Regions from separate parts of the Camelimonas sp. FR25 genome, predicted to be linked through region 1. Evidence: predicted binding sites of a transcription regulator. Region 1 holds the regulator's gene; the other holds the start of a gene.
What was found. The regulator HrcA, encoded in region 1, represses chaperone genes, less so after heat shock. The targets are predictions, from matches to a motif close to GTTAGCACTCNCNNNNNGNGAGTGCTAAC.
Positions count from the first base shown of each region.

Region 2: a site for HrcA is predicted at 3,917-3,945, ahead of groES (co-chaperone GroES). Genes of this name have one in related genera too.

Region 1 is NZ_JCAWFG010000078.1:98,103-112,607, reverse strand. It holds gene AC6A67_RS10100 (adenylate/guanylate cyclase domain-containing protein) at 1-1,891, opposite strand, end outside; gene msrB (peptide-methionine (R)-S-oxide reductase MsrB) at 2,099-2,506, shown strand; gene lepA (translation elongation factor 4) at 2,606-4,411, opposite strand; gene AC6A67_RS10085 (SDR family NAD(P)-dependent oxidoreductase) at 4,660-5,466, opposite strand; gene AC6A67_RS10080 (GNAT family N-acetyltransferase) at 5,631-6,152, shown strand; gene hrcA (heat-inducible transcriptional repressor HrcA) at 6,228-7,301, opposite strand; gene rph (ribonuclease PH) at 7,509-8,225, shown strand; gene AC6A67_RS10065 (non-canonical purine NTP pyrophosphatase) at 8,234-8,890, shown strand; gene AC6A67_RS10060 (DUF2852 domain-containing protein) at 8,968-9,435, opposite strand; gene ispG (flavodoxin-dependent (E)-4-hydroxy-3-methylbut-2-enyl-diphosphate synthase) at 9,725-11,023, shown strand; gene grpE (nucleotide exchange factor GrpE) at 11,240-11,860, opposite strand; gene AC6A67_RS10045 ([protein-PII] uridylyltransferase) at 11,928-14,505, opposite strand, start outside.
Region 2 is NZ_JCAWFG010000082.1:5,099-19,603, reverse strand. It holds gene AC6A67_RS10740 (ABC transporter ATP-binding protein/permease) at 1-471, opposite strand, end outside; gene groL (chaperonin GroEL) at 1,786-3,432, opposite strand; gene groES (co-chaperone GroES) at 3,576-3,863, opposite strand; gene AC6A67_RS10725 (MarR family winged helix-turn-helix transcriptional regulator) at 4,432-4,986, shown strand; gene AC6A67_RS10720 (L,D-transpeptidase) at 5,198-6,064, shown strand; gene AC6A67_RS10715 (DUF2076 domain-containing protein) at 6,189-7,091, opposite strand; gene AC6A67_RS10710 (c-type cytochrome) at 7,555-7,989, shown strand; gene AC6A67_RS10705 ((Fe-S)-binding protein) at 8,273-9,106, shown strand; gene AC6A67_RS10700 (LutB/LldF family L-lactate oxidation iron-sulfur protein) at 9,103-10,575, shown strand; gene AC6A67_RS10695 (LutC/YkgG family protein) at 10,572-11,258, shown strand; gene AC6A67_RS10690 (hypothetical protein) at 11,373-11,624, shown strand; gene AC6A67_RS10685 ((2Fe-2S)-binding protein) at 12,177-12,653, shown strand; gene bfr (bacterioferritin) at 12,922-13,416, shown strand; gene AC6A67_RS10675 (ATP-binding protein) at 13,590-14,505, opposite strand, start outside.

The sequences.
Region 1 (14,505 bases):
GAATGCTGCTTTGGGCGCCGGCTGGCGGCGGCAGGCCCTGGTCGCAGCCGTCACGCGGCAGGGGCAGCGCGATGTCCGGCTCCGCGCCGTCAAAGCCCACCAGCGCCGTGTCGATCACGCAGCGATATCCAAGTAAATAGGGGAAGAACAGCTCATCCCTGTCCGCCGCCCAGGTGACCCAGGAACCTGATGTGGCCGTCAACACGTTGCGTTCCTGCGCACCCGCCAGTTCCGTTGCGTCGAATGGAAAGGCGAACGGCCCGGCCTGTAGTCCGCCTTGATCGGTATAGGTGATCTGGATGGAGGTTTTCCCAGCCCTGGCGGGTAAAGCGAAGGATGCGCTGCGCGCAGTTCCAGCGCCCTTCGATAGACTGAGGTCAGCGCGTGAGAAGCGCCCCTTGTCTCCCAAACGGTATTGCACGGCGCTGGCGTCTTCCGGCAACCCGACCTGCACACTGATATGCGCTGGCGTCAGCGTATAGGACAGAGTCGGGCGCAATTGCCGTCCGTTGAGCGACGCCTCAATGTCGCGCACACGCCTCGTGGCGCGCCGGGACCAGTCCTCAAGCGTCGCTTCCTCGAGAAAATGGCGGTGGGCCGCGTCCGGGCGGGCGGCCGCGAGGAACTGCTCAAACGCGGCCTTTTCTACCTGCAGGCGCGCGAGGGTAGGGGGCCCCGCGCCCACGTCGCCCAAAGCCAGCCCATAAGCGAACCAGGCTGGCAAGAACGCCTTGTCCTCGTCGAGTAACCGCCTCAGCCGGTTTGCGCGCTCGGCAGCTGGCGCCTGCTGGGCAAGGACCATTTTGACAGCGCTGTCCTTGACGCTGGCGGCGAGGCTGGAGATCGCGTCCCTGGCGGCCGATACGCCTTCCCGCGCCCCAACCAGGGCCGCGAGGCTAGAGGCTGGCTCGATGTAGCCGGCGCCGAGCAAAGCGGCGTCCGCATATGCCTTTCGCGCTGCCGTAGCGTCACCCGCCGCTTCGCCCTGGCGTCCGCGTTGCAACAGCGTCCGTGCAGCCGCCGCCGCGTCTGGCCTGGGCTGGCTCCCAGCTTCGGCCCGCTGTTCACCGCCAGGCGACGGCAGCGGCTCCACATTCTGCACGGCGCGTTCTGTAGCGGGCTTGCCCAGCCGCAACCCCAGCTGTGTCTCCAGCTGCTGCCGGGCAAATCTGACTGTGGGAACGGCGATTGTGATGGCAAGCGCGATCAGCGCCAGACGGTAAAGGCGTTTGCGGCGGCGCTGGCCGCGCCGCGCCGCGCTCGTTGGCAATGGCGCGGCCGCAGCCGGGGCGTTGACAACCGGGGCGTCGGAAGCACCCCGGTCGCCGTCAGAGAGGATGATGCAATGGGCCTCGACCGGGGTCGGAATGTTCTTGAGCGACAGGGCGCCAAGCGGGCGGAAGTCGGCTGAGACCTTGCCCACCACCGCATCATGCACGCCACGCGATATGCACACGCCGCCCGGACGCGAGGCGCCCTCGAGGCGCGCGGCGATATTGACGCCATCGCCTAGCAGATCGCCGTCACTTTCGACGACGTCGCCGACATGCACACCGATCCGAAACAATACCTTTCTCTCGGCTGGGACGGTCTGGTTCACCGCATCGAGAGCGTGCTGAATGGCCATCGCCGCCCGCACAGCTTCCACGGCCGAAACGAATTCGGACATCACCGAATCGCCAGCCGTGTTGAAGATCCGGCCGCCGTATCGTGTGACCTCGGCGTCGAAAATGGCGCGGCATTGGTTAAACAGCCCCAGGGCCTGCTCTTCGCCCGTGGCGAGCAGGCGTGAATAACCGGCGACATCCGCCGCCATAATAACGGCGAGGCGACGCCTGAACTGGCTGGGTTGCTCTGGCGGCGTGCGGAATGGACCGTCAGAGGCGGTCATGGCGCGCGGCCTCCGGCGCATGCGCAATGGACGTGGCGCGGCGTCGACTGGCTACTATTGCAGACGAGCAGGTCCATTTGCCCTTGCCTCACATCAATGTCCTGAGCCACCACGGCGTTGCACTTGCATCCGCTTGCGTGAACCATGATCTCCATCATCAGGGGCCGCCCCTTCAGGGCGCAGGCCGAACATGCGGAGCATCAAATTATGCGCGGAGACGGCAAATCCTATCCAGTAGCGTTCACCGAAGCTGAGTGGCGGCAGCGACTGACCCCGGAACAATATGCTGTTTTGCGCGGTCATGGCACGGAACGCCCCGGCAGCTGTGCATTGTTGCATGAAGAGCGGCAAGGAGCATTTGTCTGCGCCGGATGCGGCCAAAAATTGTTCTCATCCGCCAAAAAGTTTGACAGCGGCACCGGCTGGCCCAGTTTTGACAGTCCGGAGCCTGGCTCGATTGAGATGTCGGAGGACCGTAGCTACGGCATGGTGCGCACTGAAGTGCATTGCAGCCGCTGCGGCGGCCACCTTGGCCATGTCTTTCCCGATGGTCCGCCACCCACCGGACTGCGTTACTGCATCAATGGCGTAGCTACGACATTTGAACCTGACTGATCGGGCTGGTTATCGGCGCCGGCCGGGGTAAGCCGGGTTGTGTAATGCAAAAGGGGCGCTCCGGAGGGGCGCCCCTGAATTTTGCCGGGTATCCTTTGATCAGTCGTCCATCTTGAGGGCGGCGATGAACGCCTCCTGCGGGATTTCGACCTTGCCGAACTGCCGCATGCGCTTTTTGCCCTCTTTCTGCTTGTCCAGAAGCTTGCGCTTGCGCGAGGCGTCGCCGCCATAGCACTTGGCCGTCACGTCCTTGCGCAGCGCGCGAATGGTCTCGCGCGCGATGATCCGGCCGCCGATCGCCGCCTGGATCGGAATCTGGAACATGTGCTGGGGGATCAGTTCGCGCAGCTTTTCGCACATGGCGCGACCGCGCGCCTCGGCGCGGGTGCGATGCACCAGCATGGCCAGGGCGTCAACCGGCTCAGCGTTGACCAGCAACGACATCTTGACCAGGTCGCCTTCGCGATATTCCGAAATGGCGTAGTCAAACGAGGCGTAGCCCTTTGATACCGATTTCAGCCGGTCGTAGAAGTCGAAAACCACCTCATTGAGCGGCAGGTCGTAGACGACCATGGCGCGCTTGCCGACATAGTTCAGGTCGACCTGCTCGCCACGCCTGTCCTGGCACAATTTGATGATCGACCCGAGGTAGTCGTCCGGCGTCATGATGGTGGCGCGGATCCACGGCTCCTCGATCGAAGAGATCTTCATCACATCAGGCATGTCCGCCGGATTGTGCAAATCGATCTGCGAGCCGTCGGCCATGTTGAGCTTGTAGACCACCGACGGCGCCGTCGAGATCAGGTCGAGGTTGAACTCGCGCTCAAGCCGCTCCTGAATGATCTCCAGGTGCAGCAGGCCCAGGAAGCCGCAACGGAAGCCGAAGCCAAGCGCAGCCGATGTCTCCATCTCATAGGAGAAGCTGGCGTCATTGAGCCGAAGCTTGCCCATGGCGGCGCGCAAATTCTCGAAGTCCGCCGCATCGACCGGAAACAGGCCGCAGAACACCACCGGTTGCGCGGGTTTGAAGCCGGGCAGCGCTTCGGCGGTCAGGCGTCGTTCCTCGGTGATGGTGTCGCCGACGCGGGTGTCGGCGACTTCCTTGATCGAGCCGGTGAAAAAGCCGACCTCGCCCGGACCAAGTTGCGGCATGTCTGTCATCTTGGGACGGAACACGCCGACCTTGTCGACGCCGTAATTGGCGCCGGAGCCCATCATGCGGATGGTCATGCCCTTCTTCAGCACGCCGTCAATAATGCGCACCAGCACGACGACGCCGAGGTAGGAATCATACCAGCTGTCGACCAGCATCGCCTTCAGCGGCGCCGTCTCATCGCCCTTCGGCGGCGGCAGCTTCCTGACGATCGCCTCCAGCACATCCGGGATGCCGAGGCCGGTCTTGGCCGACACGGCGATAGCCTCGGAGGCGTCGATGCCAATAACGTCCTCAATCTGCTCCTTCACCCGGTCCGGCTCGGCGGCGGGGAGGTCGATCTTGTTGAGGACCGGCACGATCTCGTGGTTGGCGTCGAGCGCCTGATACACGTTGGCCAGCGTCTGCGCCTCGACGCCCTGCGAGGCGTCGACCACGAGGATCGAACCCTCGCAGGCCGCCAGCGAGCGCGACACCTCATAGGCGAAGTCGACGTGGCCGGGGGTGTCCATCAGGTTAAGGATATAATCCTTGCCATCCTGCGCCTTGTACTCAAGCCGCACGGTCTGGGCCTTGATGGTGATGCCACGCTCTTTCTCGATGTCCATGGAATCGAGCATCTGCTCGCCCATATCGCGCGCCGCCACCGTTCCGGTTTCCTGGATCAACCGGTCCGCCAGCGTGGATTTGCCATGGTCGATATGCGCAACGATCGAGAAGTTGCGAATGTTGTCAAAGGGATGGGTCGCCATGCTCTCTCTGGGGCGGCTGCTGCGGCGCTGACAGTTCAGCGGCAGACAAGGTGCTCAAGGCCTTGAAGGGCAATAGCAGCGTCAGGCGGCTTCGCCAAGTGTAGAGCCCGGACGGGCTAGCGAAGGGGCGGCGCGCAGGCAATTGGCAAGGCGGGGTACATAGCTGGAGCCGCGCCGAACCTGCGCCGCCAAATCATGCAAGGAGCGGTCGACCGATCAGGAAGCCAGGACCGGTCGCCGCATTCCCATCAATGATCGGCGGACCAGCTGTCGCCGTCAAACCCCGGCTTGGCGTAGGCGACGCCGCCATCGACAGTCAGGGTGACGCCCACCACATAGTCGCCGGCCCGTGACGCCAGATAGATCGCCGCGCCCGCCATATCGTCATCATCGCCAATCCGGCCTGCCGGAACACGCCTCGCCACGCCATCCGCCTCGTCGCGCGCCGCCGTGTTCATGTCAGAGCTGAACGGGCCAGGCGCAATGGCCGTCACCACGATGTTGTCGGCAATGAGTTTCGCCGCCATGCGACGGGTCAGATGGATCAGCGCAGCCTTGGACGCCGCATAGGAGTAGGTCTCCAGCGGGTTGACGAAGATGCCGTCGATCGAGGCGATGTTGATCACTTTGGCGGGGCGCGCCGCCGTCCCGGACTTGCGAAGCATTTCAGCCAGCGCCTGGGTCAGGAAAAATGGTGATTTGACGTTGAGGTTCATCACCTTGTCCCAGCCGTTCTCTGGGAAGGTGTCGAACGCGGCCGCCCAGGCGGCGCCGGCGTTGTTCACCAGAATGTCGAGCCGGTCCTCGCGCCGCGCGATCTCGGCTGCGAGGGCGCGCGCGCCTTCCACCGTCGAAATGTCGCCCGGAATGGAGATGCACTGTCCGCCGTTGGCTGACAGCTCCGCGGCCGTGGCGTCGCATGCTGCGGCCTTGCGGGCGCTGATATAGACTTTCGCGCCACTGTCGATGAAGCCTTTGGCGATCATCTTGCCGATGCCGCGCGAGCCGCCTGTGACGAGGGCGACGCGCCCCTCGAGTGAAAACAGCTTGCTCATATGTCCTCCCGCCCGTTTATTGCTGGCCGTTCGCCAGGATGTTGCTCCATGTGCACGTCTGTGGCGGCCTGATTCAAGGGCAAAGTGCCGGTCCCATGCCACGGCGTCATCCTCTGGCGTGAGACCTCGCACCGCGCCTTGCGAGGTTACTGGAGAGCGCGACAATGAGTGGTGAGGCCTCCTCCGTTCTGACAAGGCCCGCAACGGAGGCCGACGCCCCGGCCATCCTCGACATCTTTAACTACGCCGTGCTTGAGACCCTCGCGGTCTGGACGGAGACGCCGGTGACGCTGGACAACCGCCTTGCGATGATGCGCGAGCGTGCGGCCAGGGGGTACCCATTCTTCGTTGCTGAGCTGGATGGCGCTATCGCAGGCTACGCCAGCTTCGGAGACTTCCGCCATTTCGACGGCTACGCCGCGACGGTCGAGCACTCAATCTATGTGGCGCCATGCTCCCATCGCCGCGGGGTCGCGCGCGCCCTGATGCCGCCGCTGATCGACGCGGCGCGGGCCTGCGGCAAGCACGTCATGGTTGGCGCGATCACCTCCGACAATGAGGCGTCGATCCGGCTGCATGCGGCATTCGGTTTTGAGAAAACCGGCCTGATGCCGCAGGTCGGTCGCAAGTTCGGCCGCTGGATCGATCTGCTGTGGATGCAGAAGATCCTCGACGACCGCCCTTAGGCCATCGCCGGGCGCGATGTGCTCGCTATTGCGGTGATGATGAGACGGCGCAAGACCACGCCAACGATGGGGCGCTCACCGCCCCCTGTACAGCTGCGACACCACGCGCGCGGTGTAATCCACCATCGGTATGATGCGCGAATAATTGAGCCGCGTCGGCCCAATCACCCCCACTACCCCAACGATGCGGTCTTCGGCGTCGCGAAATGGCGCAGCGATGGTTGACGAGCCGGAGAGCGAAAACAGCTGATTCTCCGAGCCGATATAGATGCGAACGCCTTCGCCCTGTTCGGCCCGCGCCAGCAGATCAATGACATCTTTCTGGGTCTCGAGGTCGGCGAACAGCAGACGCATCCGCTCCAGATCGGCGCCAACCGTCACATCTTCGAGCAGGTTGGCCTGGCCACGCACGATGAGCTGGCGTGATTCGGTGGAGCCGCCGACGGCGATGGCGAGGCCTGCCTCCACGAGCCGCGCTGTGAGCGTGTCGAGTTCCTGCTCGATCGCCAGCCGCTGGTTGGCGACGTCATTGACCAGATCGTCAAGCGTGCGTCCTGAAATCCGGGCGTTCAGAAAGTTGGCCGCTTCAACCAGCGCCGACGACGGCAAGCCGTCGGGCAGGTCAAGCAGGCGATTCTCCACATTGCCATCGTCGCTGACGAGAACGACGAGACCACGCTGCGGCCCGAGGCGCACAAACTCGATCTGTCGCAACCGGGCGTTGCTTTTGGTTGTCAGCACCACCCCTGCGCCGCGCGACAGGCCGGATAGCACCTGCGTGGCTTGCGACAGCACGGTTTCCAGCGAGCTATCGTTGGAGGCGGCGCGCATTTCCTGCTCGATCCGCTTGCGCTCCTCGTCAGCGACATGACCCACCTCAAGCATGGCGTCGACAAAAAAGCGCAGGCCGCTCTCCGTTGGCAGACGGCCGGCAGACGTATGGGGCGCATAGATCAGCCCGGCATGCTCCAGATCGGACATCACATTGCGAATCGAGGCAGGCGACAGGTGCATTGGAATGATGCGCGACAGGTTGCGCGATCCGACCGGTTCGCCAGTGGCGAGATAGCTCTCGACAATCTGGCGAAATATTTCGCGAGACCTGTCGTTCAGGGTCGTGTGCGCTGCGCTGTCCTGAAACGCTCCCACCGTCCAATCGCTCCCGACTGATTGCGCTGTGCTGCACCACGGGCCCAGCGCGCGAGCCCGTCCACAAATGTAGTGGGGTATGCCGGACTTCTCCAGTGCCGCCCGACCAGCAGTTGCGCATGATATGCCGGGCTTGCCCCTTACAGGGGCGTCGCTGCGCGGCTATAGAAAGCCTGTGCTTTAACTCCCCACCGACAGGAATGCGCCATGCGGCCATCTAAACGCGCCCCCGATGAGTTGCGACAGGTCACGCTGGAACGCGGCGTGGCGCGCTACGCAGAAGGCTCCTGCATCGTCCGCTTCGGCGAAACCCATGTGTTTTGCACGGCCTCGCTCGAGGACCGCGCTCCCGGCTGGCTGCGCGGCCAGGGACGGGGGTGGGTGACCGCTGAATACTCGATGCTGCCGCGCGCCACCGCCCAGCGAACCCGCCGCGAGGTCAATTCCGGCAAGCCTTCGGGTCGGACGCAGGAGATCCAGCGGCTAATCGGTCGCTCCTTGCGCGCCGTCGTTGATCTGCCTGCGCTCGGCGAGCGGCAGATCTCCATCGATTGTGACGTCATCCAGGCGGACGGCGGCACCCGTACGGCGGCGATCACCGGCGCCTGGGTGGCGCTGCACGATTGCATTGATTGGATGCGCGCGCGTTCGATCATCAACACCCATCCGCTGAAAGACCATGTGGCGGCGGTGTCCTGCGGTATCCACCAGGGTGCTCCGGTGCTTGATCTGGACTACGCAGAAGATTCAGCCGCCGAAACGGACGCCAATTTTGTTCTCACGGGTTCTGGCGGCATCGTTGAGATTCAGGGGACGGCGGAAGGCAAGCCGTTCACCGATGAAGAGCTGCTCGAACTCCTGCGCCTTGCGCGCCTCGGCGCTAACCAGCTTGTGGCGATCCAGAAGCAGGCGATCGGCAAATGAACGCAGATATGGCCAATGCGCGACCATTGACGGGTCGGGTGGTGATCGCGACGCACAACGCTGGCAAGCTGGTCGAAATGCGGGAGCTGCTGGCGGCCTGGGGCGTCGAGGCGGTTTCAGCCGGCGAGCTTGGTCTGCCCGAGCCTGAAGAAACCGGAACCACATTCGCAGAGAACGCCGCGATCAAGGCCCACGCGGCCGCCTCAGCGTCCGGGCTGCCGGCGTTGGCTGACGATTCGGGCATTTGCGTCGAGGCGCTGGATGGCGCCCCCGGCATCTTCTCTGCCCGTTGGGGTGGGCCGGAGAAGGATTTCGCCGCCGCCATGGCGCGCATCAACCATGAGCTGACCGCCCGAGGCCTCGGTCCTGACAGTCGGCGCCGTGGCCATTTCGTCTCAGCGCTGGTCGTCGCCTGGCCAGACGGGGAGCAGGCGCTGTTCGAAGGCCGGGTGTTTGGCGATCTGGTGTGGCCGCCACGCGGCGAGCGCGGCTTCGGCTATGACCCAATCTTCCGCCCTGACGGGCATCAGGCGACCTTTGGCGAGATGGACTCGGACGCCAAGCATGGCGTCGACTGGAACGCTGTGGCGCACGGTGAGCCCGGCGGATTATCCCACCGGGCCCGCGCTTTTGTGACCCTCGCGCGCGCCTTGTTGCAGCGCTGAGACGGCAGGTCTGACGCAAGAAAGCCCGGGCGCGGGCCCGGGCTTTCGCATGAGGTCGGCAAGGATGGCTGTCGCCGTCACATGTTGGTGGGCGATACGGCGCGCCGCTTGCGCATGTAGGCGTCAAACTCCTCACGATCCTTGGCGCGCTTCAGTTCCTCGACAAAGGCGTGGAACTCGCGCGCCTCATCGTCAAGACGCCGGCGCTCGGCCTCCAGGCGCTCAAGCTCGCTGCGGCGATAGGCGTCGAAATGGCTGTTGCCTGTCGAACCGCCAGCCGTCGACGCGGCGCGGGTCTCGGAGGCGCCCTGACTACCCGAGAACGGAAAGCCGCGGAAACGGGTGAAATTGCGCTCCATGAAAGCGACGAATTCGTTCGGCACGGGATACCCCATCAGCTTCCAGACGATGTAAGCGACCGCAAGCGGCCAGAACCAGATAAACGCAAAGACAATACCGACGATTTCCAGCGCGCGCCTTGGGGGACGGCAGGTTTTACCCCCGGTCCGCGCGCCCTCCCACGAGGTTGAGGCGGTGTTGGACATGGTCATCTCCACAATCAGAACCAGATTATCAGATTGTGCGCGCTGAACCGGGATTCAAGACGCTTCTTCATGTTAATTATTGTCATACAATCCTGAAAACCTTGCGTCATAAACGGGGTGACTGCGCCAAACCTGAGCGGAGCCATACGGCGACGACATAGGCGGGCTGTCTGAAACCTGTGACGCCGATCGAAACAGCGCTATAACGCGCCCATATTCCGCTCCTGGGGACGCCAGCCTGGCGCCCGGACATGACGCGGACCAGGATGCTCCCGTGACCAACGCCACCATGCAAGCCGACCAGCCAATTGCCGAAAAGCTTCTCGATGCTGCCAGCGATGTTGATGTCGCCGGGCCCGCGTCGCGTCACGTCACAGTGCCAGTGATGGTGGGAGACGTGCAGGTGGGTGGCGGCGCGCCGATCGTGGTGCAATCGATGACCAACACCGACACGGCGGATATCGACGCCACCGTGCGGCAGGTTGCGTCCCTGGCCAACGCCGGCTCGGAGCTGGTGCGCATTACTGTCGACCGCGACGAAGCCGCCGCCGCCGTGCCCCGCATCCGTGACCGGCTGGCGCGCATTGGCGTCACGGTCCCGTTGGTCGGCGACTTCCACTACATTGGTCATAAATTGCTGGCCGATCATCCGGCATGCGCCGAGGCGCTGGCCAAATATCGCATCAATCCCGGCAATGTCGGCTTCAGGGACAAGCGCGACAGGCAATTCGGCGCGATCATCGACATGGCCCTGAAGCACGACAAACCCGTGCGCATCGGCGCCAATTGGGGGTCGCTCGATCAGGAGCTTCTCACGGCGCTGATGGATGAGAACGCCGCCGCCGCGAGGCCGCGCGACGCCCGCGCCATCACCCGCGAGGCCATGGTGCAGTCAGCCTTGCGTTCCGCCGTGCGCGCCGAGGAGATGGGGCTGGGTCGTGACCGGATTATTCTCTCCGCCAAGGTGTCGGCGGTCCAGGATCTGATCGCGGTCTATCGTGAACTGGCGCGACGCTCCGACTATGCCATCCACCTCGGGCTGACCGAGGCCGGCATGGGCAGCAAGGGCATCGTCGCCTCATCGGCGGCGATCGGCATCCTGCTCCAGGAAGGCATCGGCGACACCATCCGCTTTTCGCTGACTCCCGAACCCGGCGGCGACCGCACTGTCGAGGTGCGCACGGCTCAGGAATTGCTGCAGACCATGGGGTTCCGCACCTTCGTACCGCTGGTCGCGGCCTGTCCGGGTTGCGGGCGCACTACGTCCACCGTGTTCCAGGAGCTGGCGCGCGATATCCAGGACTGGATCGTCACCTCCATGCCGGCGTGGCGCGAGCGCTATCCGGGCGTCGAGAACCTGAACGTCGCCGTGATGGGGTGCATCGTCAACGGGCCGGGCGAGTCCAAGCATGCGGACATCGGCATTTCCTTGCCGGGGACGGGCGAAAGCCCGGCGGCGCCGGTCTTTGTCGACGGCGCCAAGGCGACAACCCTTCGCGGGCCGACAATTGCCAGCGACTTCCGTGTGATGGTTGAGGACTATATCGAGCGCCGGTTTGGCGCAGGCGCCCAGCGGCGCGATGGCTGACGCCGCAGCCAGATGGCTGCCGCCCCCCGGCGCGGCGCGACCGGCGCCTGCCACGTGCGTGGGGTCAGATATCCAAACAAAAACACCCGGCGGCATATAGCCTCCGGGTGGTCTATTTATGCATGGTCGGACAGAAATGCTCCGCCGGGAGCGCCTCTGGTCATTTGGCCATCGGCGGTGATGATCTGTGCGACGTCGGCAAAAGCCACGGCCAGTTCAGGCCTGTCCGGACTGCCCTTCCGCCGAGGCCTTCGGCCCCCCCTTGGATACGCCAACGAGAGCAGGGCGCAGCACGCGATCAGCGATGGTGTAACCAACCTGCAGCACCTGCACCACCGTGCCGTTGGGCACGGAGGCATCGGGCGCCTCAAACATGGCCTGATGCAGATTGGGGTCAAAGCGCTCGCCGAGCGGCGCCACCATCTTCACGCCGTGGCGTTCCAGGGTCTTCAGCATGTCGCGCTGGGTGAGCTCAATGCCCTCGATCAGGCTGCGCGCCTTCTCATCCATCGCCGCCCGATCCGCCTCTGGGGCTGCGTCAAGCGCACGGCTGAGGTTGTCGACCACCGAAAGCATGTCGCGGGCGAAATTGGTCGAGCCATAGGCCTTGGCGTCCGCCACCTCCTTCTGGGTGCGGCGACGCATGTTCTCGACATCGGCGAGCGCGCGCAGCGCCCGGTCTTTCAGTTCGGCGTTCTCGGCGGCCAGGGCTGCGATCACATCGGCCGGGTCACGCTGCGCTTCGGCGTCGGAAACAGCTTCGGCATGGGCTTCGGCGCTTTCCGGGGCCGCAGAGGAGGCGTTGACGTCCTCAAGATCGTTTGGCTTCTGGTTCATGTCACTCTGATCGTTAAAAGAGGTGTTGAAGGCCATATCAGATGACCGCAGCCCAAAATCAAGGACCTCAAATCCGGACGACTGTCTTGCGACCGCCTGTCGCGCCGCCCTGCGCGGTGTTCGCCAGCACCTCGGTCAGTTGCTTGCGGATGGCGTTCTGCCGTGACGGGGCAACGACTTTGGCGTTGGTGAGGTCGGTGACATAAAATGTGTCGACGGCCCGCTCCCCGAATGTGACGATATGAGCCGATGAGATGTTGAGATTGAGCGTGCCGATCGCCGTCGTCAGATCATAGAGCAGGCCTGGCCGGTCGAGGCCGGACACTTCCAGCACCGTTTCGCGGTTCGACAGGCTGTTATCGATCACCACCTCAGGGTCGACCTTGAACGGCCGGGAGCGGCTGCGTGAACCGCGCGCCGCCACCAGGTCGGCGATTTTCACTTCGCCCTTCAGCGCCTTCACCATGGCCTCGCCGATCCGTTCGCCCCGGCGCAACTCATCCTCATCCTCGGTGAACTCCCGGGAAATAAACATGGTGTCGAGCGCAATGCCATCAGCGGTGGTGAAGATCTGCGCGTCGACAATGTTACCGCCTGAAGCCGCGCAGGCGCCTGTGATGATGGCGAGCAGGCGCGGATGGTCAGGCGCCATCACCGTCAGTTCGGTGACGCCCTTGAACTGGTCGGTGACCACCATCGAGGCGGTGGTGAGCCCAGCGGCCTCTGACCGGCGAATGAACTCGGCGTGGCGCGCCTTGCGCTCCGGATTCACCTTGAGCCAATAGGCTGGATAGTGGCGCGCCGCATAGGCGGCGAAGGTCGCGTCGTCCCAGTCGGAAAGCTGGGCGCGCAGCGCCTCCTGGGCGTTGCGAATGCGCTCGCTGCGCGCGGTGTCGCCATGGCCGCCCGTGATGTAGCTTTCGGTCTCGAAATATAGTGAGCGGATCAGTTCGCCCTTCCAGCCATTCCACACTCCCGGACCGACCGCCTTGATGTCCGCGACGGTGAGGATCATCAGCATCTTCAGCCGTTCCATGGTCTGCACCACGGAGCCGAAGCCGTTGATGGTCACCGGGTCGGCGAGATCGCGGCTCTGCGCCGTCATCGACATCAACAGATGATGTTCGATCAGCCAGGCGACGAGTTCGGTCTCGGCACGGCTCAGGCCGAGCCGCGGGCACAGGCGGCGGGCGACTTTTGCCCCGGCGGTTGAATGATCTTCGGGGCGGCCTTTGGCGATGTCATGCAGGAACACCGCCACATAGAGCGCGCGCCGGTTCTGCACGGTATGAATGATGCGATTGGCGACGGGGTGCTCGTCCTTCATGTGGCCGGCGTCGATCTCCGACAGAACGCCGACGGCGCGGAGCAAATGCTCATCCACCGTGTAATGATGGTACATGTTGAACTGCATCATCGCGACGATGCGGCCAAATTCCGGGATAAAGCGGCCCAGAACGCCCGTCTCATTCATCACCCGCAGCACGGCCTCAGGCGAGTTGGGGGAAGTCAGAATTTCCAGGAACAGCCGGTTGGCCTCGGCGTCTTCCCGGATCTCCTTGGTCATCAGCTTGAGCGAGCGGGTGACGAGGCGGCTGGCGTTGGGATGCAGCGCCAGATTGTGATGCTGCGCCAGCCAGAACAGCCGCACCAGATTGACCGGGTCGTTGCGGAAGACGTCGTCGGTGCGCACGGTGATGCGATCGGTGTCGATGACGAAATCCGGCGATTTCAGGCTGGCGGGGCGCTTCAGGCGGGTGATGAAGCGGTTCAGCATCGGGCGCTTTTTGGCGTGTTGCGCCTCCATGGCGGCGCAGACAATGGCCGTGAGGTCGCCCACCTCCTTGGCGATCAGGAAGTAGCGCTTCATGAAGCGCTCAACCCCGCTCAACCCGCCATGGTCGGTATAGCCCAGCGCCGCCGCCACCTGGGGCTGCAGGTCGAACGACAGGCGCTCTTCCGCCCGGCCGGTGATGAAATGCATGTGGCAGCGCACGCGCCACAGGAACTCCTCGCACTCGGCGAAGCGGGCATATTCCTGGCGCAGGAACAGGCCGGCCCGCACCAGCTCGCGGGCGTCGCGCACGTGGTAAACATATTTGCCGATCCAGAACAGCGTGTTGAGGTCGCGCAGACCGCCCTTGCCCTCCTTGATGTTCGGCTCAACCACATAGCGCGACACGGCGCCGGCCTGGCGCAACCGGGCGTCCCGCTCGCTCAGCTTGCCTTCGACGAACTCCGTGGCCGTGCCCTGCACCACCTCGGCGTCGTAGCGACGCTCCATCTCCTCGAACAGCGCCGCGTCACCGCAGAGCAGCCGAGCCTCCAGCACGGAGGTGCGGATGGTGAGATCACCGCGACTTTCGCGAATGCTCTCGTCGATCGAGCGGGTGGCGTGCCCAACCTTGAGCTTCAGATCCCACAGGAAGTACAGCACCGCCTCGACGATGCTCTCGCTCCATGGCGTCGATTTCCACGGCGTCAGAAACAGCAGGTCGACATCGGAGCCAGGCGCCATGGCGCCGCGTCCATAGCCGCCCGTGGCGATGATCGACAGGCGCTCGCTGGTCGACGGGTTGCTGACCGGGAACACATGCTGGGTGTAGACCGTGTGCAGGGCCGTGACGATGCTGTCGGTCAGCCGT
Region 2 (14,505 bases), on a different contig from region 1:
GGAATCAATATCCTGCTGGATGCGCTGGTCGGGGTTATCAGCGCCATGGCCGAGCAATTGCATGTGATAATGCGCATTATCATCCAGCCAGTGGCCGACATAACGCTCGGTGAGGAAAGCGCGCCAGCGGATGCGCAGATAGGATTTCAGCGCATATTGGTAGATGGCCGAGACAATGTAGATCACCGCCCAGAACAGGAACACGGTGAGCAGCAGGGTCCAGAAGCTCGCTGCGTCCTTGTTCTGAATGGCGTTGAACCAGTCGCGCGAGAAATACGAAATCCGCACATTGATCGCCACCAGCGCAAATTCGATGGCGATGATCACAACCGCAAAGCCAAAGGCCAGCACCCGTTGCTGCACCTGGAAGGGAGCCAGCGGCCAGAGCCTGACTGTAGTCAATTCGCGTGAGATGAAATAGGGCAGCGCTAGCCGCCAGATATCGACCAGAGCCTGTTTCAGTCCGTGCATGGTGTCCGCCCGCTGGGGCGCAGCGTCAGAGCAGACCTGAGCCGGTCCGTCAGCGCCGCCCTGAGAAAAATTGCTGCTCCCCTGTGGTCAGGCGTAGCGCGCCGCATAGCTGTAACCAGCCGCAGCCGCCCCCTGCCCCGCCAGGGGTCGAAAGGCTTTCAGCATCAGTGGAGTGATGGGACGCCGAAGGCGCGCGCCGGAGCGGCGCCTCTGCGTTCACGCGGGAACACGCGCCTGCGAGGCAGCCAGGCGGCCTGCATCAACGTGATCGTCACCTGTCGCCACATCTATCCGGCTTGCTGCCGATGACCACAATCTACGCGATCCACAGGTCAATCGCGTGTTAAATTTTGGTCATTTCGGGGGCAGAGCGCCGGCGGCATCGTGGAGCAGATTATCGAACCGCCCACGGCAAACAAAAACGCGCTCCGGAAGGAGCGCGTTATTCATGGCGTGCAAGAATTGGCGGCCAATCCCGGCAGTTGCAACCGTACAACGGGCTGACCGGATCAGCGCATCCGCCCGAACGCTGGCTGGTTCGCAGCCTCGCGCCTACCGGCGACTTGTCAGCCGATCATTTGCCGAACAGATGCCAGGCGATCACGGCGCAAACGGCGACCCCCAGAATCAGCGCCCAGAAAACACCAGCGACCGGGCTGTCGACGTCATCGTTCTGCATTGTACACCTCTTCAGCATCTGCGGTGAGCGTCAGGGCCGCACCCGGCCCCCACGACCAAATTTCTGTTCGGCCAGCGCGCGGGCCAGCCGGAGCGCACGGCGCATCCGGGGCGCGCGTCGCCGCATGTGTCGACGCCGCCCGCAACTCCAGCACAATTCCAGAATGTCCTAGCGTCTTGTGCGGCTGAAGGCAAACGCCGCCACGGCGAAAACGCAGCGAAAGCGTGATTGCGCACGAACTGGCGGCATACAGAAGGCGACCATACTGACGCGCGGTTGCGTCTGGCTGGCTGCGACCACCGGGAGGTATCGGCTACATGCATATTTCAAACACCGCGCCGCCGTGAGCAAAACATTGTCTGCGATGGCTACACGGATCAGCCCGTGGGCCCCGTGGGCGATGTGGCAGCCCCTTGGGGCATGTCGTGCCTCACTCATACCAGGATGCGAAGATGCTAACGCATCCGCATCCTTGATTGCTCAGACGCCGCACGGGCTTGACCAAAGTGCGATCAATCGTGCGCACCGCACTTTGGTATCAGGCGGCGCCATCGCCTGCGGCCCCGGCGCTGTCGAGCGCGCATAAAAAAGGCCCCGGCAAACGCCGGGGCCCCATGTCAGTTGGCTGGGCTGGATCAGAAGTCCATGCCGCCCATGCCGCCCATGCCGCCAGCCGGCATGGCCGGAGCCGCGTCCTTCTTCGGCGCGTCAGCGACCATCGCCTCGGTGGTGATGAGCAGACCAGCGACCGACGCAGCGTCCTTCAGGGCGGTGCGGACGACCTTGGCCGGGTCGACGATGCCAGCCTGCAGCATGTCGACGAACTCTTCGGTCTGCGCATTGAAGCCGAAGGTGTTGCTGTCGACGTTCTCAAGGATCTTGCCGACAACGATCGAGCCTTCCACGCCGGCGTTCTCGGCGATCTGGCGGATCGGAGCCTCAAGAGCGCGCGAGACGATCTTGATGCCGGCGCGGATGTCGGCGTTGTCGCTGTCCAGCTTCTGGACGGCGCCCTTGGCGCGCAGCAGGGCGGTGCCGCCGCCAGGGACGATGCCTTCTTCCACCGCAGCGCGGGTGGCGTTCAGGGCGTCGTCAACGCGGTCCTTCTTCTCCTTGACTTCGACTTCGGTCGAGCCGCCGACGCGGATCACGGCCACGCCGCCAGCCAGCTTGGCGAGACGCTCCTGCAGCTTCTCACGGTCGTAGTCCGAGGAGGTCTCCTCGATCTGCGCCTTGATCTGGGCGACGCGGGCCTCGATGTCCTCGCGGGCGCCCGAGCCGTCGATGATCGTGGTGTTTTCCTTCTCGATGCGGATGCGCTTGGCGCGGCCCAGCATGTCGAGGGTGACGTTCTCGAGCTTGATGCCGAGGTCTTCCGAGATGGTCTGACCTTTGGTCAGGATCGCGATGTCCTCGAGCATGGCCTTGCGGCGATCGCCGAAGCCCGGAGCCTTCACAGCCGCAACCTTCAGGCCGCCACGCAGCTTGTTGACGACCAGGGTGGCCAGAGCCTCGCCCTCGACGTCCTCAGCGATGATCACCAGCGGCTTGCCGGTCTGCACGACAGCTTCCAGCACCGGCAGCAGCGACTGCAGCGACGACAGCTTCTTCTCGTGGATCAGGATGTAGGGATCTTCGAGGTCAGCGACCATCTTCTCGGCGTTGGTCACGAAGTACGGCGACAGGTAGCCGCGATCGAACTGCATGCCCTCGACGATTTCGACTTCGGTGTCAGCGGTCTTGGCTTCTTCAACGGTGATGACGCCGTCGTTGCCGACCTTCTGCATCGCGTTGGCGATTTCCTGACCGATGAACGCGTCGCCATTGGCCGAGATGGTGCCGACCTGAGCGATCTCGGAGCTGTCCGACACCTTCTTGGCGCGGGCGGCGATGTCTTCCAAGGCCGCAGCGACGGCCAGATCGATGCCGCGCTTCAGGTCCATCGGGTTCATGCCGGCGGCGACAGCCTTGGCGCCTTCCTTCACGATGGCCTGGGCCAGAACGGTGGCGGTTGTGGTGCCGTCGCCAGCCTTGTCGTTGGTCTTCGAGGCCACTTCGCGCACCATCTGGGCGCCCATGTTCTCGAACTTGTCAGCCAGCTCGATTTCCTTGGCGACCGAGACGCCGTCCTTGGTGATGCGCGGCGCGCCGAAGGACTTCTCCAGCACGACGTTGCGGCCCTTCGGGCCCAGGGTCACCTTGACGGCGTTGGCGAGGATGTCGACGCCGCGCAGCATCTTCTCGCGTGCTTCACCACCGAATTTTACTTCCTTGGCAGCCATGTGCTTGCTCCTGTTGTCCAGGTCCTGTGGCGCCAGCGACGGCCCTTGCCTGTCGCGCGCCTGCGGGACCCCGAAAATTCACTGTTGCTGGGAATACGGAACCATCGGGCCAGCCCTCAGGCCAGCGCCAGCGTCAGGGCTGATCAGCCAACGACGCCGAGGATGTCCGACTCCTTCATGATCAGCAGGTCTTCACCGTCGATCTTGATCTCGGTGCCCGACCACTTGCCGAACAGGACGCGGTCGCCAGCCTTCACGTCGAGCGCAACCAGCTTGCCCTGATCGTCACGGGCGCCGGCGCCCACGGCCACAACCTCGCCCTCCTGGGGCTTTTCCTTGGCGGTGTCGGGGATGATGATGCCGCCCTTGGTCTTCTCTTCGCCTTCAATGCGACGAACGACGACGCGATCATGCAGCGGACGGAACTTCATGGACCATTCCTCTTGATAGAGCGCGGGACGCGCGAGGTGCAATAAATGGGATCGTTAGCACTACCTGAAGGCGAGTGCTAACTGCCCTCCGGAGATAGGACTGCCCCCTTGGTGTGTCAAGGATGGCAAAAGCGGCCGATCGGCATTTTTTTGATACGGCCAGCCCTGGGCCGGCGACTTGGCGAACGGAAGCCTTTGCCATGGCTGCGGTTTACCCCAGCTGCACAATGCGCCATGTTCGGTGACAGAACAGTGACGCCACGCCATGCGCGGTCCGGACGCGGCGCGGACCAGGGCCAGGGAAGTTTTGGCGAGCAGGCTTGAGTGAGCAGTCTTGGGTGAGCAGGCCTGGGCGAGCCGGATTTGGTGAGCAGGCCTGGGTGCAGGCTTTCGGCGTGCAGGCGGGCGCTGGCGCGACCTGCGGGCAATGGCCCGCGGGCTCGTGCATGGCGCCTGGTGAGGCGACCCAGGCCGCGACCGTGCCTGACTGCCGCCAGATCACCTGCCTGCGCCACGGGCGGATGACGGTTTCGCTCATCAGCATGACGCGCATGAGGGAGACGCCAGCATGACTGTCGCCACACGCCCGCCAGCAAGCGCCGATGCGCTGGAGCCAGGCGCGCCGGAATCAGGTCTGATGGCCCAAGGGCATCTGTGCGCCTGCCTGCAAGCCCGCATGACCGCCCGGGCGCTGACGCGCATGTATGATGAGGCGCTGCGGCCGACGGGGCTGAAGGTGACGCAACTGTCGCTGCTCGCCGCCATCGCCCAGGGCGTCCCCGGCTCGATCAGCGCCCTCGCCGACCGGCTGGCGCTGGAGCGCACCACGCTCACCCGCAATCTCAAGCTGCTGGGCGACGCCGGGCTGATCGCCCCGCGCCCGGGCGCCGGGCGCGCCGTCGCCCATGAATTGACCGATGCGGGGCGTGAGGCGCTGGCGCGGGCCGCCCCCCTGTGGCGCAAGGCCCAGGACGCGGTGGAGGCCGCCATGGGCGAGGCCGGCTGGCGCGAGGCAGGCCTCAGTCTGCGCGCCCTGCGGCGCGCCGCCCGTGACCAGACGGGCGCGCCAGGTGCCGCCGCGACGCACGCCGATGCGACGTCAAACAGGCCGACCAGCCGCTGAACCGGCGCCCAACGCGGAGCGCGCTGTGATCGGCGCCGGACAGCGATGTGCGTGAGACTCACTGACGCGCGGTCGCCATACCGCGCGGCCCGTCGCAGTTGCGCCGCGGGAACTGATGCGCCCCCGACGCATTGTCATGAGGGGGCTTCCCCAACTGCCGCCGCTGTCGATGGCGCAGCATGACCTTGAACCCAACGTCAGGGAGAGCAGCATGACCGGCGATATGGGGTGTCCTGGGTGGGCGACCTCTCCCGGGGCTGACGCCGACAGGGGCCCGATTGGCTGGCTGACCCGCCCCACCTCACCCATGTCACGACGGACGTTTGCTGCGGCGCTGGCCCCGGTTCTGTTCGTCGGGGCCATGCTGGCGGCGTCCGCCGCTTACGCCCAGGATTACGCTGATCGCAGCTACGGAGGCTACGGCGCGCCGCCTGCAGGCCACTGGCGCTATGGCGCGCCGGACCTTGACGGCCAGGGCTATGGCTCGTGGTCGGACGGCGAAAGGCCGGCAACGCGACGCGGACGCAGCAACGCGCGGAGCTACGGTGGCGCGTCCCAGCAGCTTGACGACCAGTCTGCCTATGGCGGCGCCTGGGGCCATGACGACGCCTATGGCGCCACACAACAGGCTGTCGATCCGCGCTTTCAGCGCCAGATCATCCAATGGCGTGGCGGCGAGAGCCCCGGAACCATCATTATCGATACCCGCCGCAAATTTCTTTATCTGGTGCAGGGCGACGGAACGGCGATCCGCTACGGCATCGGCGTCGGTCGCGAGGGCTTCCAGTGGAAGGGCAGCCAGCGCATTTCCATGAAGCGCGAATGGCCGGACTGGCGTCCGCCAAAGGAAATGCGCAAACGCCGCCCTGACCTGCCGGTGTTCATGCCCGGCGGGCCCGATAACCCGCTCGGCTCGCGCGCCCTTTACCTTGGGGCCACGCTGTATCGCATCCACGGCACCAACGAACCCAACACCATCGGCCAGAACGTCTCCTCAGGCTGCATCCGCCTGACCAATGAGGACGTCATGGACCTGTATGACCGCGTCCGCGTCGGCGCGAAAGTCGTGGTGATGTAGGGCGGCCGAACAGATAACGCGCGCCCGAAGGCGCGCGTCACCATAACATTCATTGTCGCCATGGCCCCATGGCCTGCCCGATCAGGCTCTGATCCGGCAGTCCTGGTCCAGTCGGGCGTCAGCCTCAGAGCCAGCTGTCGTCGCCGCCGCCGTCGTCCCAGCCGCCAGCGTCGCCCCAGCCCTGGTCATCGCCCCAGCCGCCCTGCTCATAGCTTGCGTCCTGATAGCTGGCGTCCTGGCCCTGGTCCGCCGCGGGCTGGGCGCTGGCGTTTTCCTTGCCGGCGTCAGCGGTGGCATCGTCCTTGGCAGCCGTGTCTTCCTTTGCGGCATCCGCTTTGTCGGTCGGCGTAGCGTTGGCTGCGGACGAGCCGCCCATCATGCCTTTCACCGCATCGAACAGCAGCGCGCCGCCAGCCACGCCAGCCGCGGTGGTCAGCGCCGTGCGCATGAAGCCGCCGCCAGCCGGCGCCTGGGCCTGCTGGCCGCCCCACGGACCGGCCGCCATGCCGGGGTTATGGCCAGGCTGGTTCGGGCCACCCTGCATCGTGCCGCGCGCCCATGGGCCGCTGCGGCCAGGGGCGCCACCCGCGTCACCTGCGCCAGGCTGCGCCTGCTGGGCGAAGGCGCCGCCCTGCGGCGCGCGTCCGGGACCAGTGGGCGGCACGCTGGAGCGACCGCCGCCGAACAGGCCGGACAGGAAGCCACCTGCCAGCGCCGGCTGCGGCGCAGCCTGTGGCTGCGGCGCCTGCTGGGCCTGCTGACGGGCGGCGTTCGCCTCTTCGCGGGCGGCGCGCACCTCGGCCTCAAGCTGGCTCACACGCTGCTCCAGTTCCTGGTTACGGCCCGAGAGCTGCTGCACCGCCATGTCCTGCACATAGACCGACTGGGCGAGGGCATAAGTCGCGTAGGGCTGGCGGGCGACCAGATCGGCGATATAGCGCTCCGCCTCAGGATCGCGCGGCTGGTTTTCGGCCTCGCGCAGCCGATGGAAGATCCCGTCAATAACCTCGCGTTCCTGCGCGTCCATGTACCTCGTCTCCGTGAAAAACCCAGACCTGTCGCACAGGCCCGTCGCCGCTCGTGGGCGCCTGTCCAGACATGGGGATTCCCGAGGGCCGGCGCCAGATATATCCGGCAATTTTTCACTGCGGCGATGCGCTGCCTGTCGGGCGACGGTGCGGCAGGGTACAAGCCTTGCCTGAACCCTCGCGGCAAGCGCGCCGCAGCCCCGCGCCGCTCGCCATGCGCCGACCCGTTTGTCTGTGCTGCCGGTGGGGCGGCGCCGCCCGGAATCTGGTCCAGACCTCCGGCGATGGCGTCCGCCCGCCTCTGGGCTCCCCCGCCTCTGGGCCCGCACGACCCCATGCGCCTCAGGCCATGCGTGACAAGGAACCGATATGCCGCTGCGTCCGCCACTGACAACGCTCCGTCACACCACCACCGCCTGTCGGGGGACAGCGACTGTCCGTGGCGTTGTGCTGGCCGCAGCAATGCTGACGTCTGGCCTTGCGCTGGCGCAGACGCCCGCACAGCCACCTGCGGCACAGGTTCCCGCCCAGCCTGCGGCCAGCCCGGCGCCGCCCGCGCCAGCCCTCACAGGTGACATCGACGCCGGCCAGCGCGTGTTCATGAAGTGCCGCGCCTGCCACCAGGTCGGCGAAGGCGCCAAACACACGGCAGGGCCAGACCTCAACGGGCTGATCGGTCGCAAGGCCGGCGTGCGCGACGGCTACCGCTTTTCCGACGCCATGAAGTCTGCGGGCCTGACGTGGGACGCCGCCACCCTGCGCAGCTATCTCAAATCACCGCGCGCCAAGGTGCCTGGCACGCGCATGATCTTCCTCGGCCTCCCCAAGGACAAGGAGATCGACGATCTGCTCGCTTATCTCGGCCAGTTCGGCGTCGACGGCAAAACCAGCCGCTAGCCGCCGATCGCACGTCGACTGTCGCCACGCCCGCCGCCCCAACGCACGTCGCACGTCGCATGCGCGTCTCCTGCACCTCTGCCGGGCGGCACGCCGTCACAGCTGGCCAGCACTGCTGCACATTGCAGCTGAATTGTCGCCTGTGCGCTTGTTGGAATGGTTCCAGACGCTAGATTGGCGCAGACTGACGCGGCCACTGGGGCTACGCGCGGCCTGAACACGCGGCTCAACTGACGCTGAGCCCGGGCCAGCTCCAGAACCGCAGTTTCTGACAGGACGAGACATGTCGCATTCAGCCGCCCGGCGCCCACCGCATCACCCGCGTGTCGGGCTGTTCGTCACCTGCCTGGTGGATCTGATGCGGCCGTCGATTGGTTTTGCGGCGGCGAAGCTGCTGACCGACGCAGGCTGCCGCGTTGAGGTTCCGGCGCAGACCTGCTGCGGCCAGCCCGCCTATAATTCCGGCGACCGCCGCACCGCAGCCGATCTGGCGCGAGCGATGATCCGCGCGTTTGCTGGCGTGGACTATGTGGTGGCGCCCTCCGGCTCCTGCGCCGGCATGGTGCGGAAGCATTATCCCGAGTTGTTCGCCGATGACCCGGACCTGCATCGCGCCGCCACCGAATTCGCCGACAAGACCTGGGAGCTGACCAGTTTTCTCGTCGACGTCATGGGCGTGCGCAACGTCAACGCCAGCTATAACGGCGTCGCCACCTATCACGACAGCTGCGCCGGCTTGCGCGAGTTGCAGGTGCAGGCGCAGCCGCGTCAGTTACTTGCCTCGGTCGACGGGCTGAAGCTGGTCGAGCTGGCCGATTCAGATGTCTGCTGCGGCTTTGGCGGAACCTTTGCGGTGAAATACGGCGAGATCTCCAACGCCATCGTCGGCGAGAAGGCGGCGCGGATCACCGAGAGCGGCGCGCCGATGCTGCTGGCCGGCGACCTCGGCTGCCTGATGAACATGGCTGGCAAGCTGTCGCGGCAGCAGAGCCCCATCGCCGTGCGCCACGTGGCCGAGGTGCTGGCGGGCATGACCGGACTTCCGCCGATCGGCGCCCCGGCGGACGCGGCGCCTGCGCCTCAACCGCGCCAGACAGCCGAAGGGGGACAGGCATGAGCGTCGCCATCACCTCGCCCGCTTTCCGGGAAAACGCCCATCGCGCCCTCAAGGATGAGCAATTGCAGGCGGTGCTGGGCACCATGCGCACCGGCTTTTCGGTGAAGCGCGCCGAGGCCGCCGCCGCGCTGCCCGAGTTCGAGGCGCTGCGCGACAGCGCCCGCGACATCAAGGACCACACCCTCGCGCATCTCGATCTGTACCTCGAGCAGTATGAGGCGAAGGTGACCGCCAGCGGCGGCCATGTGCACTTCGCCCGCGACGCTGCGGAAGCCCGGCGCATCGTCGCCGACATCTGCCGCGACCTCGGCGCAAAAACGGTGACCAAGGGCAAGTCGATGATCTCGGAAGAGATCGGCCTCAACGCGCATCTGGAAGCGGAGGGGTTCACCCCGGTCGAAACCGATCTGGGCGAATACATCATCCAGCTGCGTAACGAGACGCCCTCGCACATCATCGCCCCGGCGTTTCACCTCAGCGCCGCCCAGGTCGAGCAGGATTTCCGCCGCGTGCACACGCAATTGCCGCCGGACCGCGACCTGTCCGAGCCGGTAAGCCTGCTCAATGAAGCGCGTCAGGCGTTGCGCCAGCATTTTCTGGCCGCCGACGTCGGCATCACCGGGGCCAATTTCCTCATCGCCGAAACCGGAACCTCGGTGATCGTCACCAATGAGGGAAATGGCGACCTGACCCAGACGCTGCCGAAAGCCCATATCGTGCTGGCCTCGCTGGAGAAGCTGGTCCCCACCCTCGACGATTGCGCCCAGATGCTGCGGGTGCTGGCCCGCTCGGCCACCGGCCAGGACAGCTCAGTCTACACCACGTTCTCCACCGGCCCGCGCCGCGCTGGCGACGTCGATGGCCCAGGCGCCTATCACGTCGTGCTGCTCGACAATGGCCGCACCGGCATGCTCGGCACCTCGTTTGAGGAGATGCTGCGCTGCATTCGCTGCGGCGCCTGCATGAATCACTGTCCGGTGTATCAGGCGGTGGGCGGCCACGCCTATGGCTGGACCTATCCCGGCCCGATGGGTTCGGTGCTGACGCCGTCGCTGATCGGCGTCGACAAGGGCGGGCATCTGCCCAACGCCTCGACCTTCTGCGGACGCTGCGAACAGGTCTGCCCGGTGCGCATTCCGCTGCCGAAGCTGATGCGCCACTGGCGCGAGAAGGAGTTTGAGCGCCACCTCGCCCCGGCCACAGTGCGCTCTGGCCTCGCCTTCTGGGGCTTTTTCGCCCGCAGACCCTGGCTGTATCGCCAGGCGACGCGCGCCGGCGCCGCCGTGCTGGCGCTGGCGGCGCGGGGCAAGGGGCGCTTCCGCTCCCTGCCCTTCGCGTCTGGCTGGACCCAGGGGCGGGATTTTCCGGCGCCAGAAGGCAAGACCTTCCAGGCGCAATGGGCGGCGCAGAACAGCCGCCGCAACAAAAGCCAGCCTGCACGCGCCACCACGCCGGAGAAAGCGCCATGACCCGTGCCCGCGATGAGGTGTTCGCCAATATCCGCCGCGCGCTCGGCGTCACCGGGGCCGAAGCGCCGCGCCGCAAGGCGGTGATGGACCGCCTCGCCCAGCCAGAGCGCGGCGTGGTCCCGCAGCGGGGCCAGAAGACCGGCGCCGAGGCCATCGCCACCTTCCGCAATTATGCGGTGGGGGTGCAGGCGACGGTGAGCGTCGTGCGGTCGGCCCAGGAGGTTCCGGCGGAAGCCGCCCGCTGGCTCAGCGGCCAGAATGCGCCGGCTCGCCTGCGCATGGGCGCTGACCCCCGCCTCGCCGCCATGCCATGGGCGGACACTGCGCTGGAGACCACCGTCGGCCCAAGCGACGGCGGCGATCTCAACGGCGTCAGCCACGCTTTCGCCGGCGTGGTGGAGACGGGTTCGCTGATCCTCACCTCCGGCCCCGACAATCCCACGACGCTGAACTTTTTGCCCGACAACCACATCGTCGTGCTCGACAGCGCCGATCTCACGCCGGCGCTGGAGGATGTGTGGACGCGGCTGCGCGCCGAGACCGCCGGCGGCGCGCCGCCGCGCACCGTCAATATGATCACCGGCCCGTCACGCTCGGGCGACATCGACCGCACGATCTTCCTCGGCGCTCACGGCCCGCGCGCCCTGCACATCATCCTGATCGATCGCGACGCCACAGTCTGAACCGGCGGACCCTGGCGGGGAACTGGCAGGCCGCGCGTCGCGTTACCCTGTAAAGCCACCGCCCGTGGCGGCCATGCCCTGCATGCGCCCCCCCGGTGGCGACAGGAGGATGCCATGAACGACAACCAGCCCAAAACCAGCCAGGGCGCAGGCGCCCCGCCGCAGTCAGCCGCCACCACTGGCGCAACCCGCAAGACGGAACGGGCGCGCGAGGAAGCGGCGCTGGACGAATCGATCGAGGAGAGCTTCCCGGCGAGCGATCCCTCGTCGGTCACCCGCGCGCCCCGCGAGCAGCGTTACGCCGTCGAGCCGGATGAGCACAGCGTTGATCGCAAAACGCCGCGCTCGCCCGATCCAAAGGGCTGAATCGGCGCCACCATAGGGGCTGGTGCGGCGGGTTCTCGCCAGTAACGCTGGGTCAGCGAGGCTCGGCCATGGACAGGCCGTGTGCAACGCCGCCGTCGTGGCGCCATGCACTGGTGGGTCGTGTGCACTGCATGGGCACTGGTGGATAGAGCGTGGATGCCCGCGACGAGCGCGGGCATGACGACGGGGGGGCGTTGTTGGCGGGGCTTGGTACTGGAAGGGTGGCTTTGAGGGAAGGCTCGCCGCCCGGTCAGAGCACTCACTCCGGAAACAGCCGCCGTCGGGCTCGTCAGCCACGAACAACGCTCATCCGTCTCTGACGATCCCCACAGACACCACGTCATGCCCGCGCTCGTCGCGGGCATCCACGCGTTTTGCTGACGACAACGCCGTCTCAGGTCGCGCCCGGGCCCCCACAGTTTCACTCCAGAGGAACGCGCCTGCCTCTTCATTTCTCATGCGCCATCGCTCACGCGGGCTTGACCGCGGCGGTGGAACCGCTAAATAAGTAATTGAAACAACTATAGTTTTTAACTATTCTAAAGAACGCGAATGATCGTTTGCTCCTGTAATCAGTTGACCGATCGCCAGGTGCGGGATGCGCTGACGAGCGATTCCGACGCACGCCCGCGTTCTCCCGGTCAGGTGTATCTGTGCCTTGGCTGCAAGCCCAATTGCGGTCGCTGCGTCAGCCAGATCCGCCAGATGTTCTCCGACATCACCGCCAGCCACGCCTGTCAGATTGGCTGCGCCACCTGCCCGGGTGAGACGGCGGCCCAGGCCATCGCCGCCCAGATTCCCGCCGGGGCGAACAATGCGCCTGTGCTCGCCACGCCAGCCGCGCAGCCGGCGTTTGGCCAGCCTGCCAGCCCCGTCATCGGCCGCCGCCAGTTTGCGGTGCCTGCGGCCCAGCGTTTCGCCCAGCCCCCCACGGCTCACACGTGCGCCAGCCGTGGCCCGCATCAGCATGCTCCAGCCCAGCGCCATGGCGCCAACGACGATCACCCCGCGCTGATCGCCGCCGAATAAGCCTGGCGCGTGCAACGGAACGCCAGGGCGCAATTCCAGTTCAGTATAAGCGAGCCATCCGGCGCAGCACGCAGGCCCACTGGTCTGCGCGGGCGCCGTCGCGCGCGCTTTCCGCGCCGCGCAAGACTGCGCCTTTTCGCGCACCGGCACGCCTGCCCGCAGGCCTCAGCAAAAGCCTCAAGCCGCACGGCGGCGCGTGACCTACGATGCCCTTGCGTCGGCGCAGCAAATGCCCTAGATTAGAATGATCCTAAACAAGGAGCCCGTGATGAAAGGCGACCAGAAGGTCATTGAGTATCTAAACCGTGGCCTGCGTAGTGAACTGACTGCGATCAACCAGTACTGGCTGCACTTCCGCATTCTGGACAATTGGGGCCTGAAGAAGCTCGCCCAGTTCTGGCGCAAGGAATCGATCGAGGAAATGCAGCACGCGGACCGGTTCACCGACCGCATCCTGTTCCTTGAGGGCTTCCCCAACATGCAGGTGCTCGACCCCCTGCGCATCGGCCAGACCGTGACCGAGGTTATCCAGGCTGACCTTGCGGCCGAGTTAGAAGCGCGCGCCCTGTACCAGGAAGCCGCCGCCTATTGCCTTGAGGTCAAGGACTATCCGTCGCGCGATCTGTTCGTCGATCTGATGAAGGATGAGGAAGGTCACATCGACTTCCTTGAGACCCAGCTCGACCTGATCAACCGCCTCGGCGAAGCCCTGTATTGCCAGCACCACATGGGCGCCCTCGGCGAAAGCGCGACCGGCGACTAATCCGCCTGACGTGGAGCGCGCCCAATTGCGGCGCTCCCTGGCGCAGCGCTGCGCAAACAGGCGTGGCGGACGACAGAAGATCAAAGGCCGGGCATTGTCCGGCCTTTTCCATATTTGCCGGCGCCAGACGCACCCCGCCGCAGCCTGGCGGTCGGGCGCGACGCGACACTGGATTAATGGGCCAGCACGCGGGTCGTCGGCAAGGCGACCTCCACCAGCGTACCCTCGCCGGGCCGGCTGCTGATGCGCAGCGCGCCGCGATTGGCCTCGGTGAGGGCGGCGGTGAGCGGCAGACCAAGGCCGGTGCCAGGCGTCTTGCGACCGCGCGCCAGCCGGCGGAACGGCTTCAACGCTTCTTCGGTTTCAGCCTCGGTCATGCCGATGCCGGTGTCGCGCACCCGGATCACCACTTCGCCCGCCTCATTGCGCAGCGACGAGACGATCACCTGGCCGCCGGCATCCGTGAATTTCAGCGCATTGCCCAGCACATTGAGCGTGATCTGACGCATGGAGCGCTCATCGGCCACCACTGGCGGCAACGCTGCGTCCAGCGAACTGCGCAGCACGATGCGCGCCTTGGCGGCCTGGGGCTGCATCAGCGTCACGCAGGAGGTCAGCACGGCGTTCAGATCGATGCTGGCGAAGGTCAGCTCCATCTTGCCCGCTTCAATGCGGGCCAGATCGAGCAGATCATTGACCAGGCTGATGACATATTGGCCGGATTCATGGATGTCGCGGACATATTCGCGATAGCGCGGGTTGGCGATGGGGCCGAGCCGCTCTTCCAGCATCAGCTCGGCGAAGCCGATCATCGCGCCCAGCGGCGTCCGCACCTCATGGCTCATGCGCGCCAGAAAATCCGACTTCTGCGCATTGGCCGCCTCGGCCCGCTGGCTTTTTTCAATCAGGTCGTGCTCGGTCTGCTTCCAGGCGGTGACATCGCGCAACACGGCGCAGAAGCGCAGGCCCGTGGCGGTCTCTACGCGACCGATGGTCATGAACAGCTGACAGACGCCGCCCTGCCGGACCCGGCCGACAATCTCGCGGCCATCATTGAGCATGCCGGCGACGCCGCCGCCGCGCACACTG